4 regions of the Streptomyces sp. DSM 41931 genome follow, and region 2 is predicted to be linked to each of the others. Evidence: riboswitches for the same ligand, from Rfam matches in the RefSeq annotation. Region 2 holds a riboswitch; each other region holds the start of a gene.
What was found. Region 2 has a riboswitch for cobalamin ahead of ACP7TJ_RS22200 (ribonucleoside-diphosphate reductase subunit alpha). Riboswitches for the same ligand answer to the same signal wherever they lie in the genome.

Region 1: it holds a riboswitch for cobalamin, as region 2 does, so the genes downstream of both, ACP7TJ_RS09405 (prenyltransferase/squalene oxidase repeat-containing protein) here and ACP7TJ_RS22200 (ribonucleoside-diphosphate reductase subunit alpha) in region 2, are expected to answer to the same signal.
Region 3: it holds a riboswitch for cobalamin, as region 2 does, so the genes downstream of both, ACP7TJ_RS06890 (cobalamin biosynthesis protein) here and ACP7TJ_RS22200 (ribonucleoside-diphosphate reductase subunit alpha) in region 2, are expected to answer to the same signal.
Region 4: it holds a riboswitch for cobalamin, as region 2 does, so the genes downstream of both, ACP7TJ_RS25690 (energy-coupling factor ABC transporter permease) here and ACP7TJ_RS22200 (ribonucleoside-diphosphate reductase subunit alpha) in region 2, are expected to answer to the same signal.

The regions. Positions count from the first base shown of each region.
Region 1 is NZ_CP189902.1:2,001,831-2,006,004, reverse strand. It holds gene ACP7TJ_RS09410 (SCO2322 family protein) at 1-658, opposite strand, end outside; gene ACP7TJ_RS09405 (prenyltransferase/squalene oxidase repeat-containing protein) at 655-1,875, opposite strand; cobalamin riboswitch at 1,987-2,122, opposite strand; gene ACP7TJ_RS09400 (endo-1,4-beta-xylanase) at 2,247-3,647, opposite strand; gene ACP7TJ_RS09395 (TetR family transcriptional regulator) at 3,910-4,174, opposite strand, start outside.
Region 2 is NZ_CP189902.1:4,759,615-4,763,788, forward strand. It holds gene ACP7TJ_RS22200 (ribonucleoside-diphosphate reductase subunit alpha) at 1-2,108, opposite strand, end outside; cobalamin riboswitch at 2,235-2,402, opposite strand; gene ACP7TJ_RS22205 (GNAT family N-acetyltransferase) at 2,418-2,924, opposite strand; gene mctP (monocarboxylate uptake permease MctP) at 3,004-4,174, opposite strand, start outside.
Region 3 is NZ_CP189902.1:1,435,691-1,439,864, forward strand. It holds gene ACP7TJ_RS06875 (class II aldolase/adducin family protein) at 1-378, opposite strand, end outside; gene ACP7TJ_RS06880 (inorganic phosphate transporter) at 534-1,778, shown strand; gene ACP7TJ_RS06885 (hypothetical protein) at 1,813-2,034, shown strand; cobalamin riboswitch at 2,198-2,338, shown strand; gene ACP7TJ_RS06890 (cobalamin biosynthesis protein) at 2,458-3,399, shown strand; gene ACP7TJ_RS06895 (cobyric acid synthase) at 3,396-4,174, shown strand, end outside.
Region 4 is NZ_CP189902.1:5,579,104-5,583,277, forward strand. It holds gene ACP7TJ_RS25675 (energy-coupling factor ABC transporter ATP-binding protein) at 1-180, opposite strand, end outside; gene cbiQ (cobalt ECF transporter T component CbiQ) at 177-926, opposite strand; gene ACP7TJ_RS25685 (energy-coupling factor ABC transporter substrate-binding protein) at 934-1,305, opposite strand; gene ACP7TJ_RS25690 (energy-coupling factor ABC transporter permease) at 1,302-2,012, opposite strand; cobalamin riboswitch at 2,043-2,225, opposite strand; gene ACP7TJ_RS25695 (ABC transporter substrate-binding protein) at 2,417-4,009, shown strand; gene ACP7TJ_RS25700 (ABC transporter permease) at 4,030-4,174, shown strand, end outside.

The sequences.
Region 1 (4,174 bases), 2.8 Mb from region 2:
CCTGCCAGACGGCGGCGGCGCCCAGCACGACCACCACCGCGGCGCCCGCGATCAGACCCACGGAGGGCCCGGAGCCGCCGTCGTCCTCGGCGGACCCGGCGGTCTCGGCGGTCTCGGCGGTCCCGGCGGTCTCCGTGGGGGACGAGTCCTTCCCGTCCGTGGCCACCTGCTCGCCGCAGCCCTTCGCCGGGTAGCCCGCGATCGCGCACAGCAGCGCGTTGCTGTCGTAGCGCAGCGGCTTGGCGACCGAGGCCAGCGCCTCCGCCGTCGTGGCGTCCTCCGCCACCTGCGCGCAGGCCGTGCGGCCGGCCGGCGGCTTCTCCCCGGACGGGGCGTCGCCGGGCGTGCCGAAGTCGATCACCAGGGCGACCCGCTTCGTGCCGTCCTTCGCGGGGGTCTTCGCGCAGATCGTGTCGAAACCGGCGGCGCCGCGGGGCTTGGCCGCGTCGCCCGAGTCCTCGCTGACCGAGAAGCGGAAGCCCTGGACGTCGCCGTCCGCGGGCCGCGACAGCGACGGACCCACGGTGGCGTACGTCCACGCCGAGCCGTCCCGCTCCCAGAAGGACCAGTAGCGGTACCCGGCGGCCTGGGCCTGGCCGGCGCCCGCCAGCAGGGGGAGCAGCGCGGCCAGGAACAGCACGGTGGCACGGCGGATCACGACTGCTGCCTCTTGGCGCGGTTGCTGACCAGGAAGCCGATGCCGATGCCGGCGACCAGGCAGACGCCGACGAACCACCAGACGCCGAACGGGGAGTCCGCGTCCTTCTCGTCCTCGGCCTCCTCCGCCGCCTTCGTGGTCTTCTCCGGGGCGGCCGGGCCGGCGGCCTGGAGCTGCTTCACCAGGTCCGTGCCGCCGAAGTCGCGCGGGTCCGCGCCGGTCGCGTGGGCGGCGAGGACGAGCTGCGCGTAGGCGGCGGGCCCGCTCTGCGCGGCCCAGTCGGCGGCGTTCTTCTCCAGCCAGGCGTACGACTTCTTCGCCTGGGCCGTGTCGCCCTGCGCGGCGAGCGCGACCACCGCGTCGGCGGTGTTGCCGACGTCGGGCTGGTCCTCGGCGCCGGGCGTCGCGGCGAGCAGGTAGCCCTTGGCGGCGAGCTCGCCGGCCAGGTGGGCGGCGCCGTTGGCGGCGGCCTGCTCCGGGGTGGTCGCCTTGACGCAGGAGCCGGCCGCCGCGCCGTCGCCCTTGCCGGGCTCGACCAGCAGGCCCCGGCCGAGCGCGCCGAGCACGCCCGCCGCCGTCGCGTCCGCGTTGGCGGTCAGCGAGCCGTCCTTCTCCGGCTGGTACGCGAACGCGCCCGCGCCCTCGCCGGTGCAGGGCAGCTCCAGGCCGAGCAGCGCGTCGTAGGGGGACTTGCCGCCCTTCCTCACCTCGCCCGGCTTCTCACCGGCGGCGGCGAGCGCGCCGACGACGACGGACGTGGAGTTGGTGTCGCTGGGGCCGCCCGCGGTGTAGCCCCAGCCGCCGTCCTTGTTCTGCACGGACTTCAGCCAGCCGACGGCCTTCCCGATGACGGCGTCGTGGCCGCCGAGCGCGGCGAGCGCCTGCACGGCGGCGGCGGTCTGGTTGGTGTCGACCATCGTCTTGGCGTCGCACGCGACGGACGGGTCGGCCCGGAACGGCGCGAACGAGCCGTCGGCGCACTGCTGGCCGGTCAGCCAGCCGACGGCGGCCTTCGGCGGCTCGGCGCCGGCGGCGTGCTGGGCGAGCAGGGCGAGCGACTGACGCCACACCCCGTCGTACTGCGGGTCGGTGTCGCCGTACAGCGCGGACGGCAGCGGCTGCGGGGTCGGCGACGGGGACGAGTCGGCTGCGGCCGGTGCGGCGGCGCCGAGGACGGCGACGGCGGCCAGCACCGCTGCGCTGCGGCGGACGTTCATGACGGGCGGGTGCCTCTCCCTGAAGAGGGCCGGGCAGCGCGGGACACCCCGGCGGCTCGGCTCCGTATACCTCGACGGTGCCCGTGCGCCGGCGGGATGCCGGGCACGTGAGCCGGTCACGATCCGTGCGGGGCATTCCGGCTCACCGTCTCCAGGACGGCTCACGGTTGCGGGTCAGCGCCGGATTCGCACCGGCTTCCCCCCGTACGGCTGTGATACGACGCGGCCACTCTACCCGCCCGTAGAACGGGCGTCCGGGGCGGCCGCGTGCGCGGGGAGAGGCACGGACGCGGGAGGTGACGAGGGTCACGGCACCCGTGAGACGGCCCGCACCCGAGGGACGGGTGCGGGCCGAGGGGGGTGCGGGTACGTCAGGAGGCGGTGCAGGCGCCGATCTGCGGCGGGGACGTGGCGGAGCCGTTGACGGTGAAGCCGAAGCTGGTCGAGGCGCCGGCCGCCAGCGAGCCGTTCCAGGTGGAGCGGACGGTCATCACGTTGCCGTTGTAGGTGGGTGACCCGTTCCACACCGAGACCACCTGCTGCGACGACCCCAGGGTGAGGGTCACGCTCCAGCCGGAGATCGGGGAGCGGCCCGCGGTGATCGTCACCCTGCCGTTGTAGCCGCCGTTCCACTGCTCGGCCGTGGTGTAGGCGGCGGTGCAGGCCGCGTCCGGGTCACCCGGGTCCCCCGGGTCGCCGCCGGGGGCGCCGCCCAGCGCGCTCAGCACCGCGTCGTACGCGGGCTTCTTGTTGTAGTTGTCGTCGAACAGCAGCGGGGTGCCGCTCGCCCGCCACGAGTACTTGTCCGGGATGCCCCACACCGTGATGCCGGTGCAGCGGCTCACCGCCAGGCAGGCGCGGACGACGTTGCCGTAGTCGGCGGCCTGGGCCTGGCCCGAGCCCTCGATGTCCAGCTCGGTGATCTGGACGTCCACGCCGAGGTCCGCGAAGCGCTGGAGGTTGGCCTGGTAGTCGGACGGGACGGGGGAGTTGGGGTTGAAGTGGGACTGGAAGCCGACGCAGTCGATCGGCACGCCGCGGGCCTTGAAGTCGCGGACCATGGTGTAGACGGCATTGCTCTTCGCGTTGACGCCGTCGGTGTTGTAGTCGTTGTAGCAGAGCTTGGCGTTCGGGTCGGCCGCGCGGGCGGTGCGGAACGCCTCCTCGATGAAGCCGTCGCCCAGCTTGTCCTGGAAGGGCGAGGAGCGCCGGGCGCCGCTGCCGCCGTCCTGGAACGCCTCGTTGACCACGTCCCAGGAGTGGATCTCGCCCTTGTAGTGGGTCATGACCTGGGTGATGTGGCTGTTCATCGCCGTGCGCAGGTCGCTCGCGCCCAACTGGGACACCCAGTTCGGCAGTTGTGAGTGCCAGACCAGGGTGTGCCCGCGGACGTCCATGCCCTGGCTCTTGGCGTGGTCGAAGATCTGGTCCGCGCGGCTGAAGTTGAAGGAGCCCCGGCTCGGTTCGAGGGCGTCCCACTTCATCTCGTTCTCGGCCGTGACCGAGCTGAACTCGCGGTTCAGCGTGGCCACGTACTGCGCCTCGCCGAGGTGGTTCGCGGAGACGGCGGCGCCGAAGTAGCGGCCCTTCTCGGCCGCGGCGGCGCCCAGGGTGTCGGCGGCGTGGGCGGTGCCCTGGGGGAGCGCGGCGAGGGCGCCCGCGGTCAGCAGGGCGGTGGTGGCGGCGCTCAGGGCCGCGCGCAGCCGGCGCCGCGCGCGGGGGACGGCGCCTCCGGCTCTCCTGTGTGGCTCTGTCGTTCCCTTTCCGATCATGCGCATGTCATCCCTTCTCCGGCGGGTCCCGTGGTGCGGATCGGGTGAGCGTGGTGCGGTGGGGGTGGCGCTGATGACACTGCCTGCGGCACTGCGGTACTGCGGTACGAAAATTTCGGACTCGGCTCCGAATGGCTGCGGTGACGATACGGAGGGCGGAACGGGTGGTCAACCGTTCGCGCACGCCGGATATGGACCTGGACGAAGAGGGGCCGGTGAGGGAGGTGGGCGACCGGGGGCGGAAGCGCTTTCGAAATTTTCGTCAGCTCTGCCGGGAGCGCGGCGGCGCCGTCAGGTCGATCAGCCGGCACACCGTTTCGATGTCCGCGCCCACCTGCTCGATGGAGGCCCGCCCCGACAGCCAGGTGATCAGCGTCGAGTGCCAGGTGTGCCCGATCACCCGCACCGCCGACAGTTGTTCGGGCGTCGGGTCGGCCAGGTCCGTCGCGTCCAGGATGATCGCCGTCGTCCGCCGGAAGACCTGCTCCACCTCCGCGCTCACACTGCGGTCCGCGAAGGTCAGCGCC
Region 2 (4,174 bases):
GCGGCGGCCATGTCGATCAGCCCGCGCTGCGGGATCTCCCACGCCGTGCGGTACAGCCGCCGTACGTCCTCGGGGACCCACGCGAAGTCCTGCACCGAGCCGTTTGCCTCGCGCAGCGCCTCCCGGGTGCGCGCGTCCCACACGCCGAGCCGCTTGAGATCGTTCACCAGGTACGAGTTGACCTGGAGGAACTCCCCGGACAGCGTCTCGCGCTTGAACAGGTTGGACACCTGCGGCTCGATGCACTCGTACACGCCGGCGATGGACGCGATGGTCGCGGTGGGCGCGATCGCCAGCAGCAGCGCGTTGCGCAGGCCCGTGGCGGCGATCCGGGTCCGCAGCGCCTCCCAGCGCTCCGGCCAGGCGAGCTCGACGCCGTAGTGGTCGGGGTGCAGCACGCCCCGCGCGGTACGGGTCTTCTCCCAGGCGGGCAGCGGCCCGTGCCGCTCCGCGAGGGCGGCGGACGTCTCGTACGCGGCGAGCATGATCCGCTCGGCGATCCGGGTGGACAGCGCCTTCGCCTCGGGGGAGTCGAAGGGCATCCGCATCCGGAAGAACACGTCCTGGAGCCCCATCACGCCCAGACCCACCGGGCGCCAGCGGCTGTTGGACCGGGACGCCTCCTCGGTCGGGTAGAAGTTGATGTCGACCACCCGGTCCAGGAACGTCACGGCGGTGCGGACCGCCGCGTCCAGGCGCTCCCAGTCCATGCCGTCCGCGCCGGCGAAGGCCGCGAGGTTGACCGAGCCGAGGTTGCAGACCGCCGTCTCCCCGTCGTCGGTGACCTCCAGGATCTCCGTGCACAGGTTGGAGGAGTGGACGACGTGGCCCGGCTCGGCGGTCTGGTTGGCGGTGCGGTTGGCGGTGTCCTTGAAGGTCATCCAGCCGTTGCCGGTCTGCGCGAGGGTGCGCATCATCCGGCCGTACAGCTCGCGGGCCGGGAGCGTCCTGCGGGCCAGGCCCTTCGCCTCGGCGGCGCGGTAGGCCGCGTCGAACTCCTCGCCCCACAGGTCGACCAGCCCGGGCACGTCCACCGGGGAGAACAGCGACCACTGCGCGTCGTCGGCGACCCGGCGCATGAACTCGTCCGGCACCCAGTGCGCCAGGTTCAGGTTGTGCGTACGGCGGGCGTCCTCACCGGTGTTGTCGCGCAGTTCGAGGAACTCCTCGATGTCCGCGTGCCAGGTCTCCAGGTAGACCGCGGCCGCGCCCTTGCGCCGGCCGCCCTGGTTCACGGCGGCGACCGAGGCGTCCAGCGTCTTCAGGAACGGGACGATGCCGTTGGAGTGGCCGTTGGTGCCGCGGATCAGCGAACCCCGGGCGCGGACGCGGGAGAAGGACAGGCCGATGCCGCCGGCGTGCTTGGAGAGGCGGGCGACCTGGTGGTAGCGCTCGTAGAGGGAGTCCAGCTCGTCCCTGGGGGAGTCCAGGAGGTAGCAGGACGACATCTGCGGGTGGCGGGTGCCGGAGTTGAACAGCGTGGGGGAGGAGGGAAGGTAGTCCAGCTGGCTCATCAGCCCGTAGAGGGCGGCGACCTCCTCCAGCGCCCGCTCGCTCTCGTCCTCGGCGAGCCCGCAGGCGACCCGCAGCAGGAAGTGCTGGGGCGTCTCGACGACCTTGCGGGTGGCGGGGTGGCGCAGCAGGTAGCGGCTGTGCAGGGTGCGCAGCCCGAAGTAGCCGAACCGGTCGTCGGCGTCCGTGTCGATCAGCGCGTCCAGCCGGGCCGCGTGGAGCCGGACGAAGGCGGCGGTGCGGTCGCCGATCAGGCCCTCCCGGTGCCCGGCGGCCACCGAGCCGGTGAACGAGGTGACGCCCTGCGAGGCGGCCTCGGCACGGATGCCGAGGGTCAGCAGCCGGGCGGCGAGCCGGGAGTACGCGGGGTCCTCGGAGATCAGCCCGGCCGCCGCCTCGGTGGCCAGGTCCCGCAGCTCCGCCTCGTCGGCGGCGGCGGACCGGCCGCGCAGCGCGGCGGCGGCCACCCGGCCGGGGTCGGCGTCGGGCAGGTCGGCGGTCAGCTGGGTCAGGGTCCGCAGCAGCGCGGCCCCGGGGCCGTCACTCTCCTCGGTCACGCGGGTCGCTGAAGCCGGATCGGCTGGCGCGATGGTCACGTGGGGCTCTCCCTCGCTCGGCACGGGGGCCTCGAAGAGCGCAGGGGGCAGCACACGAACGCACACGGCGTCGCGTCCACCGGCCCATTCCGCGAGGCCCGGACGTCAGGGCACCCGGGACCGGAAGGGCCGGGCGCACTGTCGGCAGGTCCTCGGACTGACTCCCGTGCGCGCCCGTGGGCAGGCAGGGGTACACCGTTGCGGGACAGTTCCGGATTCGCACCGGATTCCCCTGCGGCGACAGCGAGCATGAGCATACATCTTGTGCCGGGTGCCGCCAGCACCCCCATATGTTGTGTCGGACCGGTGTCAGAGCGTCAACTCGTAGGTGAGGAGCATGATGTCGTCCAGCTCCGGCAGCGGGTTCCAGTCCCGGTCCGGGGTGCGGGTGAAGCCCAGCCGCTCGTAGATCCGGTGGGCGGAGTGCATGGTGCGCTGGGTCGACAGCACGATCTGCCCGCACCCCTCGATCCCTCGTGCCCGGTCGACACAGGCGCGCACCAGAGCCTCCCCGGCCCCGCGGCCCCGGCCCGCGCGGGCCACCGCCAGCATCCGTATCTCCGCCTCGCCCGGCCCCGCTATGTCGGCCATCGGCCCGGGCCCCGGCACGAAGGTCACCCCGCCCAGCAGCGTGCCGTGCTCCACGGCGACCAGCACCTCGGCGGCCGCCGCCCGCTTCGCCACGTCCCGCAGCTCGCCCAGGTAGGCGTCGCTCTCCCCGAAGTCCAGCAGCCCGTCGCCGAGATAGGCCTGCGCGGTGATCTCACCGAGTTCCGCGTGTTCGCCGGTCGTCGCCGGCCGGATGACGATGTCCATGCGGGGGAGTCTGCCGCACGGGTACGGCAGCGGGCCGCCGGTTTTCCACCGGCGGCCCGCTGCCTCGTACGCGACGGCGTCAGTGCGCGCTGCCCGCCGTGGCCGGCGGGAGCTCCACCTGGACTCCGGGGTCGCCCGAGTCCGCCGTGTAGTCCTCCGGCTTGGTCTGGTCGATGCCCTCGGGCGCCTTGAGAGCCCGCATGACGAAGGTCAGGACGACCGTGACCACCACGTTGATCACGAAGGCGGTGAGACCGATGTAGCCGATCTCCCCGATGCCCGGGATCTCCTTGGCGGACCCGCCGAAGTGCTTCTGCGTCGGCGACGCCACCCCGTACGCGGCGACCGTGCCGTAGATCATGCCGACCGCCCAGCCGCCGATCAGCGCCCAGCGGTGGAACCAGCGGGTGAACAGGCCGCCCACCAGCGCAGGGAAGGTCTGCAGGATCCAGATGCCGCCCAGCAGCTGGAAGTTGATTGCGACGGTCTTGTCCATGGTCAGCACGAAGACCAGCGCGCCCACCTTCACCAGCAGGGACACGATCTTGGAGACCGCGGTCTCCTGCTTGGGCGTCGCGTCCGGCTTGATGAAGTCCTTGTAGATGTTGCGGGTGAACAGGTTCGCCGCCGCGATCGACATGATCGCCGCCGGCACCAGCGCGCCGATGCCGATCGCCGCGAAGGCCACCCCGGCGAACCAGTCCGGGAACATGTTCTCGAACAGCTGAGGGATGGCCAGCTGGCCGTTCTGCACCTTCACCCCGGCCGCGATCGCCATGAACCCGAGCAGCGCCAGCAGGCCCAGCATCAGCGAGTACAGCGGCAGGATCGTGGTGTTGCGGCGGATCACCTCACGGCTGCGGGAGGACAGCGTCGCGGTGATCGAGTGCGGGTACATGAACAGTGCGAGCGCCGAGCCCAGCGCCAGCGTGGCGTACGTCCACTGGCCCGCCTCACCCGGCACCAGGGAGCCGCGCGGCGCACCGGTGGCCGGGTTGGTCTGGCTGTACGCCTCCTGCGCGGAGGCGAAGATCTCGTCGAACCCGCCCAGCTTGATCGGGATGTAGATGATCGCCACCGCGATCACGATGTAGATCAGCGTGTCCTTGACGAACGCGATCAGCGCGGGCGCCCGCAGCCCCGACGAGTAGGTGTACGCGGCGAGCACGCCGAAGGCGATGAGCAGCGGCAGGTCCTTGATGAACCAGTTGGTGTTCTCGCCGCCGCCGACGCCCATCACGTCCAGCACG
Region 3 (4,174 bases), 3.3 Mb from region 2:
CACGGCGTGCGTGTGGACGACGGCGCGCGCGCCGGTCGTGCGGTACACGGCCAGGTGGAGGGGCAGCTCGCTGGTCGGGACCAGCGTGCCGATCACCTGCCGGCCCGTGAGGTCCACCCCCGTCACGTCGGCCGGGGCGAGCCGGTCGTACGGGACGCCCGAGGGTGTCACGAGGACGGTGTCGCCGACCCGTACGGAGACGTTGCCGGAGGTGCCGACGACGAGGCCGTCGGCGACGGTGCGGCGGGCCGTCGCGACGAGCTCCGCCCAGGCGTCCGCCACCTCCTCGCCCGGCCCCGCGGAGCCCTCACCGCGCGTGCCCGGGACGCCACGCACAGCGCCCTCCGCTTCCTGTCCGGTCCGGTACTGGTCGGTCATGTGGAGATCCTGCCAGGAGCCCCGGCCGTGTGGGCTGGACGGCGGAGCGCACACCCCCTCTTCCGGTCACCGCGATGCCCGTTCCAGTTCATCTTCCGTTCACCCTGGTTACCTACGTTCGACCAGCCAATGACCTCGAACGATTGCCTGGGTAAATGGAAAGCTTCTCGCTGATCCTCGCGATTGTGGTGGTAACCGCACTCGCGTTCGATTTCACGAACGGTTTCCACGACACCGCGAACGCGATGGCAACGACCATTTCGACCGGTGCGCTGAGGCCCAAGGTCGCGGTGGCCATGTCCGCCGTGCTGAACCTTGTCGGCGCTTTTCTCTCGGTGGAGGTCGCCAACACGATCTCCAAAGGCCTCGTCGACGAGGCCGGTATCCGTCCCGAGGTCATCTTCGCCGCGTTGGTCGGCGCGATCCTCTGGAACCTCCTGACCTGGCTGGTCGGCCTGCCGTCCAGCTCCTCGCACGCCCTCATGGGCGGTCTGATCGGCGCCACGGTCGCCTCCGCCGGCTTCGGCGCGGTCCACGGCGACGTCCTGGTCACCAAGGTCCTGATCCCCGCGATCGCCGCCCCGCTGGTGGCCGGCCTCGCCGCGATGTTCGCGACCCGGCTCACCTACCGCATGGGCCGCAACGCCGACGCCAAGGCCTCCGAGAAGGGCTACCGCGCCGGGCAGATCGCCTCGGCCGGCCTGGTCTCCCTGGCGCACGGCACCAACGACGCCCAGAAGACGATGGGCATCATCACCCTCGCCCTGGTGGCCGGCGGCACCCTCGCTCCCGACTCGGACCCGCCCATGTGGGTCATCCTCTCGGCGGGCATCGCCATCGCGCTCGGCACCTACCTCGGCGGCTGGCGCATCATCCGCACCATGGGCAAGGGCCTGACCGACCTCCAGCCGCAGCAGGGCTTCGCCGCCCAGACCAGCGCCGCGACGGTCATCCTGGCCTCCTCCCACCTCGGCTTCTCCCTCTCCACGACGCACTCCGTCTCCGGTTCCGTCATGGGCGCCGGCCTCGGCCGCAAGGGCGGTGTCGTCCGCTGGTCGACCGCCACCCGGATGTTCGTCGCCTGGGGTCTGACCCTGCCGGCCGCCGCCCTGGTCGCGGCGATCGCCGAGTGGGTGTGCGGCTTCGGGAACTGGGGCACCGCCGTCGTGGCCGTCTTCCTGATCGCGTCCAGCGCGGCCATCTGGAAGATCTCCCGGCGCGAGGTCGTCGACCACACCAACGTCAACGACCACGAGGCCCCCGGCGCGGAGCCGGCCGGCGTGGTGACGCAGGCGATGGCCGCGGTGACCCCGCCCCCGGCGGGCACCGTGAGCGACGAACTCGCGGCCACGATCCCGGCCCCCAACGACCCGGCCTCACCGGCCAGGACCTCCGTCTGACCGCGACGGCCCGGAACGAAGGAAGAAGAGCACCATGAAGATCGACTGGGCGGCCCTCGGTTCCGTCTTCGGCGTCAGCCTCGTGGTCACCGTCGCCCTGGTGGCCCTGTTCACCCTCGGCATCACCGGCCTGTCCCGCCGCGAGAGGGCCGCGGCCCAGGGCCAGTCCGCGGCCCTGGCGGTCACCGGCGCCTACGCATGCTTCGCCGCGTGCGCGGCGGCGGTGGGCTACGGGATCTACCTGATCATGGCCTGACCGCAGATCGTCCCCGTCCGGCGGGCGGTGCGGGAGTCCCGGCTCCCGCACCGCCCGCCGACGTGTGCGCGCCGTCCACCGGCCGTTCACGGCGTTCACCCACGTGAGCCCCTCTGTGGGCCTCGGCACACTTCAGCCCCGCAGGTCAACGGCAAGTTGACGGCCCTTCCAGGGGCATGGTGGACTGCCTCCGCCAATACGGCGGCAGGAGAGGAAGCCGGTGCGAATCCGGCGCGGTCCCGCCACTGTCACCGGGGTGTCCACCCCGGGAGCCAGGAACTCTCGCCGCCGGTCTCGTCGAACCAGGGCGCGGACACCCTGAGTGAGGACATATCGCCATGCGCGGCAGCCTGCCGAGGTCGACCAGCGACACCCCACCCCCCTTCGGGGCCGTAACCTCCGGATCCGTCACCGGCTGAACCCATGGGTGCCGATCGCGTGTTCGCGTACGGCGCCGCCGCCGGCCTCCTCGGCGACCTGCTGCTCGGCGATCCCCGCCGTGGGCATCCGGTCGCCGCGTTCGGGCGGGCCGCGGCTGCCGTGGAGCGGGTGCTGTGGCGGGACGACCGGGGCCGCGGGGCCGTGCACACCGCCGTGTGCGTCGGCGGCGCCGTCGCCCTCGGAAGCCTGGCCGCCCGCGCCGTACGCCGTTCCCCCGCCGCTTCCGTCGCCCTGACCGGCGTCGCCACCTGGGCCGTCGTCGGCGGGACCTCGCTGGCCCGGGAGGCGCGTGCCATCGCCCAGGCCTTGGAGGCCGGTGACGTCCAGGCCGCCCGGGAGCGGTTGCCGCACCTGTGCGGACGTGACCCGCAGGCCCTGGACGCCGACGGCATCGCCCGCGCCGTCGTGGAGTCCGTCGCCGAGAACACCTCCGACGCCGTGGTGGGCGCCCTGGTGTGGGGCGCGGTCGCCGGGGTGCCGGGTCTGGTGGGCTTCCGGGCCGTCAACACCCTGGACGCGATGGTGGGGCACAAGTCGCCCCGTCACCGCCGCTACGGCTGGGCGTCCGCCCGTCTCGACGACGTCGCCGGCTGGCCGGGCGCGCGTCTGACGGCCGTCCTGGCCGCGCTCACCGGGCCGGACCCGCGCGGTGCGGTACGGGCCTGGCGCGCGGACGCGGGCAAGCACCCCAGCCCCAACGCCGGTCCCGTGGAGGCGTCCTTCGCGGGCGCGCTCGGCGTGCGGCTCGGCGGGACCCTCTCCTACGGCGGGCGGGTCGAGCACCGGCCCGTCCTCAACGGCGGCGGACGCCCCGTCGCCGTCACCGACATCGACCGGGCGGTGCGCCTGTCGCGGCGCGTCGGCTGGCTGGCGCTGGCGGCCGGTGTGGCCGCGCGGCGCGTGCTGAAGGGACGTGCCACGTGAGCGGTGGCGGACTGCTGGTCGCCGGGACCACCTCGGACGCCGGCAAGAGCGTGGTCACCGCCGGGATCTGCCGGTGGCTGGTGCGCCAGGGGGTGAAGGCCGCGCCGTTCAAGGCGCAGAACATGTCGCTGAACTCGTTCGTCACCCGCGAGGGCGCCGAGATCGGCCGCGCCCAGGCCATGCAGGCGCAGGCGTGCCGGGTGGAGCCGACGGCGCTGATGAACCCGGTGCTGCTGAAGCCGGGCGGCGAACGGTCCAGCCAGGTGGTGCTGATGGGCCGCCCGGTCGGCGAGATGAGCGCCCGCGGCTATCACGGGGGCCGTCAGGAACGGCTCCTCGGCACCGTCCTGGACTGCCTGGAGCAGCTGCGGAACCAGTACGACGCGGTGATCTGCGAGGGCGCCGGGAGCCCGGCGGAGATCAACCTGCGCCGCACCGACATCGTGAACATGGGCGTCGCCCGCAACGCCGGTCTGCCGGTGCTCGTCGTCGGCGACATCGACCGGGGCGGCGTCTTCGCCTCCTTCTTCGGCACGGTCGCCCTGCTCTCCCCCGAGGACCAGGAGCTGGTCGCCGGGTTCCTGGTGAACAAGTTCCGCGGGGACGTCTCGCTGCTGGAACCGGGCCTGGAGATGCTGCACGGACTGACCGGGCGGCGCACCTACGGCGTGCTGCCCTTCCAGCACGGGCTGGGCATCGACGAGGAGGACGGTCTCAGGGTGTCGCTGCGGGGCGCCGTGCGGGAGTCCGCGGTGGCCGCGCCGGCCGGCGAGGA
Region 4 (4,174 bases), 820 kb from region 2:
GTGGGGCCGCAGTCCGCCGCTCAGCAGCCGCATCAGCGTGGTCTTGCCGCTGCCGTTGCGGCCCAGCAGCGCCAGCGCCCGTCCCTCGCGCACCTCGAAGTCGAGCCCGGTGAACACCGGCGGCCCGTCCTCGTACGCGAACGACACGTCCCGCAGTGCCACCAGCACGGATCCGCTCACGACAGGGGCCTTTCCAGTACGAAGGTGAGGGCGGCCAGCGCCGCCAGGAGCGCGCCGCTCGCGGCCGTGAACCGGGCGGACACCCGGGCCTCGGGCACCAGCACGCGCAGGGCGCCGTCGTAGCCGCGGCCCGCGAGCCCGGTCTGCAGCCGCGCCGCCCGGTCGAAGGACCGGACGAACGCGGTCGCGCCGAGCCCGCCGAGCGAACGCCAGGCCGCCGCACGGGTGGTGTGCCCGAGCCGCGCCGCCTGCGCCCGGTGCACCCGGCGCACCGAGTCCAGCAGCAGAAAGCTCATCCGGTACGTCACCAGCGCCACGTCCACGAGCGGCGCGGGCACCCCGGCGCGCACCAGCCGCGGCAGCAGGTCCGACATCGGTGTGGTGAACGCGAACAGCAGCACGCCCAGCGAGGCCGCCGAGGTGCGCAGCAGCAACTCCCCGGCACGCAGCGGTCCGTCCTCGGCCGGCGACACGAAACCGCCGGGTCCGCCCACCCGCACCAGCAGGGTCAGCGCCCCGGTGACGCAGAACCCCAGCGGCACCCGGTACGCCCGCCACAGCCGCCCGGCCGGCACCCCCGCCGGGCCGAGCAGCAGCACCAGCGCGGTGACCAGCACCAGCGCGGCGCCCGGCCACGGGGGCAGCGAGACCGCGAGGACGGTGAGGCCGAGGCCGAGGACGGCCTTGTCCACGGGATGTCGGCGGCGCCAGCGGCTGCTGTGCGCCGCCGCGTCGATCGGCAGCACGGATCCGTCAGTCCCGTCCGCCGTCGGCGCCGGTGCGTGCCCCCGCGTCCGTGTCCCCCGCGACGGACCGCTCACGGGCCCGCGCCTCGCCCTGCCGGCGCCCGCGCCGCAGCCCGAAGTAGTACGCCAGGACGCCCGCGCCGATCGCGGCCTGGAGGGCGAACAGCGCCGACTCGACCTCCCCGGACGGCGGTTCGTACAGCGGCGAGAACCACGGCTCGTAGTCCGGGTCGATCTCGGTGATCGCGGTCTCCGCCTCGCCGTCCGCCCCGGTGAACGGCTCCTCCTTGTGGTCGCCGAGCCCGAGCGCCAGCGGGATCACGGCGAGGGCCGCGACGAGCAGCAGGAGCAGGGTGTTGATCCTCGCGTTGCGCCTCACCGGGCCACCGCCCCGGCCGACTCGGCCCGCTTGCCGCCGGCCGCCGAGGTGACCAGCACCCCGAGCCGGGTCAGCTCGCCCTTGCTGGACTGCACCAGCAGACGCATCACCAGCACGGTCAGCAGCCCCTCGCTGACCGCGAGCGGAATCTGCGTGACGGCGAAGATGGAGCCGAACTTCCCCAGCGCGCCCAGGAATCCGCTGCCCGGGTCGGGGAACGCCAGCGCCAGCTGGACGCTGGTCACGCAGTACGTCGACAGGTCGGCGACGAACGCGCCGCAGAACACCGCGCCCATCAGCGGCACGCCGTACCGGCGCAGCAGCCGGTAGACGCCGTACCCCGCCCAGGGGCCGACGACCGCCAGGGAGAAGACGTTGGCGCCGAGCGTGGTGAGCCCGCCGTGGGCGAGCAGCAGCGCCTGGAACAGCAGGGTGATGGTCCCGAGCACCGCCATGACCGGCGGCCGGAACAGGATCGCGCCCAGCCCGGTGCCGGTGGGGTGGGAGCAACTCCCGGTCACCGAGGGCAGTTTCAGCGCGGACAGGACGAAGGTGAACGCTCCCGACGCGCCCAGCAGCAGCGTGCTCTCGGGATGTTCTCTGACGTCACGGACGAGCGACCGGGCTCCGTGGACGACGAAGGGCGCGGATACGACGCCCCAGGCGACCGCGTGCGCCGGAGGCAGGAAACCCTCGGCAATGTGCATGGCTCAGCACACCCTCTCCAGCACCTCGTGGATGGTTGACGCGCCTTGGCCGGTCTCCTGGCTGACGGGTACCACCGCCCGTGCTCCGCCTTCCCGGGTCCCGAAGAACCCAGTGGCTGCCCGTGAGGGCCGGAGCCGGACTTCCCGATCACAGTGGCGAGGGCCGCACCGGTATCGCACCGATTTCCCGTCACCAAGGCGTGGTGACAGTAGTCCCCGTCGCGGTCCGGTGACAAGCGGCGACGGGGGCGCGCGGAGGGCGCCCGGCGGCTCGGGACCCGGCGCACACCTGCGCGTTCGGGCAGCCCGGCGACCGGGGTGACTGGGGGGCCGCCGTCCTGGGCAAGGTCTTCCTGCAACTAATATGCAAGAGCGATTTTCCAGCAACAGGGATGTGAGGTTCGATGACGACCCGACGACGCATACGGGGCGCCGCCGCCGTGCTGGCGACGGCCGCGGCGGTCGCCGCCTGCTCGGCACCGGGCTCCGGCGGCGCGGACGGCGCGGCGGCCGGCGAGTCCGTGGTGATCGGCGTCTCCACCGAGCCCGACACCCTCAGCCCGCTCCTCGGCTACGGCAAGGACGGCAACTCCAAGCTCTTCGACGGCCTCCTCGCCCGCACCGCCGACATGACCCTCGAACCCGCCCTGGCCACGGCACTTCCGCGGATCACGGACGGCGGACGCACCTACACCTACACCCTGCGCAAGGGCGTCAGGTTCAGCGACGGCAAGCCGCTGACCGCGCGGGACGTCGTCTTCACGTACCGCACGGTGCTCGACGACGACACCAACAACACCGCCAAGAGCGAACTCGCGGCCGTCAAGGACGTCCGGGCGGTGGGCGACGACACGGTCGTCTTCACCCTCCACCACCCCTACGCGCCGTTCGCCGCCCGCACGGTGCTGCCGATCGTCCCCGAGCACGTCGCCGGCGGGCAGGACCCCAACACCGGCCCCTTCAACACCAAGCCGGTCGGCACCGGACCGTACGTCCTCGCCGACTGGCGCAAGGGCGAGAAGCTCACCTTCAAGGCCAACCCGCACTACTGGGGCGGCGCCCCGAAGGTGAAGAAACTCACCATGGCGATCGTCCCCGACGACGACGTCCGCGCCACCCGGCTCCGCTCCGGCGACCTCGACGGCGCGGTCCTCCCGCCCAACCTCGCCGCCACCTTCAAGGGCGACGACGACAAGAAGACGTACCGGGCCACCTCCTACGACGTCCGCGTCGTCACCCTCCCCAGCGGCAACCCCGTCACCGGCGACACCGCGATCCGCCGCGCCCTCGACCTCGCCGTCGACCGGCAGGCCATGGTCGACAAGATCCTCGACGGCGCCGGCCGCCCCGCCTACGGCCCGCTGCCCGTCGACGACCCCTGGTTCGCCGAGGACGTCGAGCGCCCGCGCGACCTCGCCGAGGCCGGCCGCGTCCTCGACGCCGCCGGCTGGACGAAGGGCGAGGACGGCGTCCGCGCCAAGGACGGCCGCCCCGCCCGCTTCACGCTGTACTACCCCTCCGGCGACAAGGTCCGCCAGGACCACGCCCTCGCCTACGCCTCCGACGCCAAGAAGGCCGGCATCGACGTCCGGGTGGAGAGCGCCACCTGGGAGGTCATCGAGCCCCGCATGCACCGGGACGCCGTCCTCGCGGGCTTCGGCAGCACCGGCGACCCCGACTTCGGGCTCTACACGATGCTGCACTCCTCCCTCGCCGGCGACGGCTTCAACAACATGGCCCACTACGACAACCCGGCCGTCGACCGCGCCCTGGAGACCGGCCGCCGCACCCAGGACCCCGAGGCCCGCAAGGCCGCCTACGCCGCCCTCCAGCGCGCCCTCGTCAAGAACCCCGGCTACACCTTCCTCACCCACATCGACCACCTGTACGTGCTCGCCGACCGCTGGAAGGGCCTCACCACCCAGACCGAGCCGCACGAGCACGGCTTCGCCGCCGGACCCTGGTGGAACGTCGAGGACTGGCAGCCCACGCCATGACCCACGCCCCCTGGCGCGCCATGGCACGGCTCACGGCGCGCCGCGCGCTGTACGCCGTGCCGGTGCTCCTCGTCGTCACCTTCGGCGTCTTCGCCGTGGCCGCCGCGTCCCCCTTCGACCCGGTGAAGGCGTACGCGGGCACCGCCGCGCTCGGCGCCGACCAGG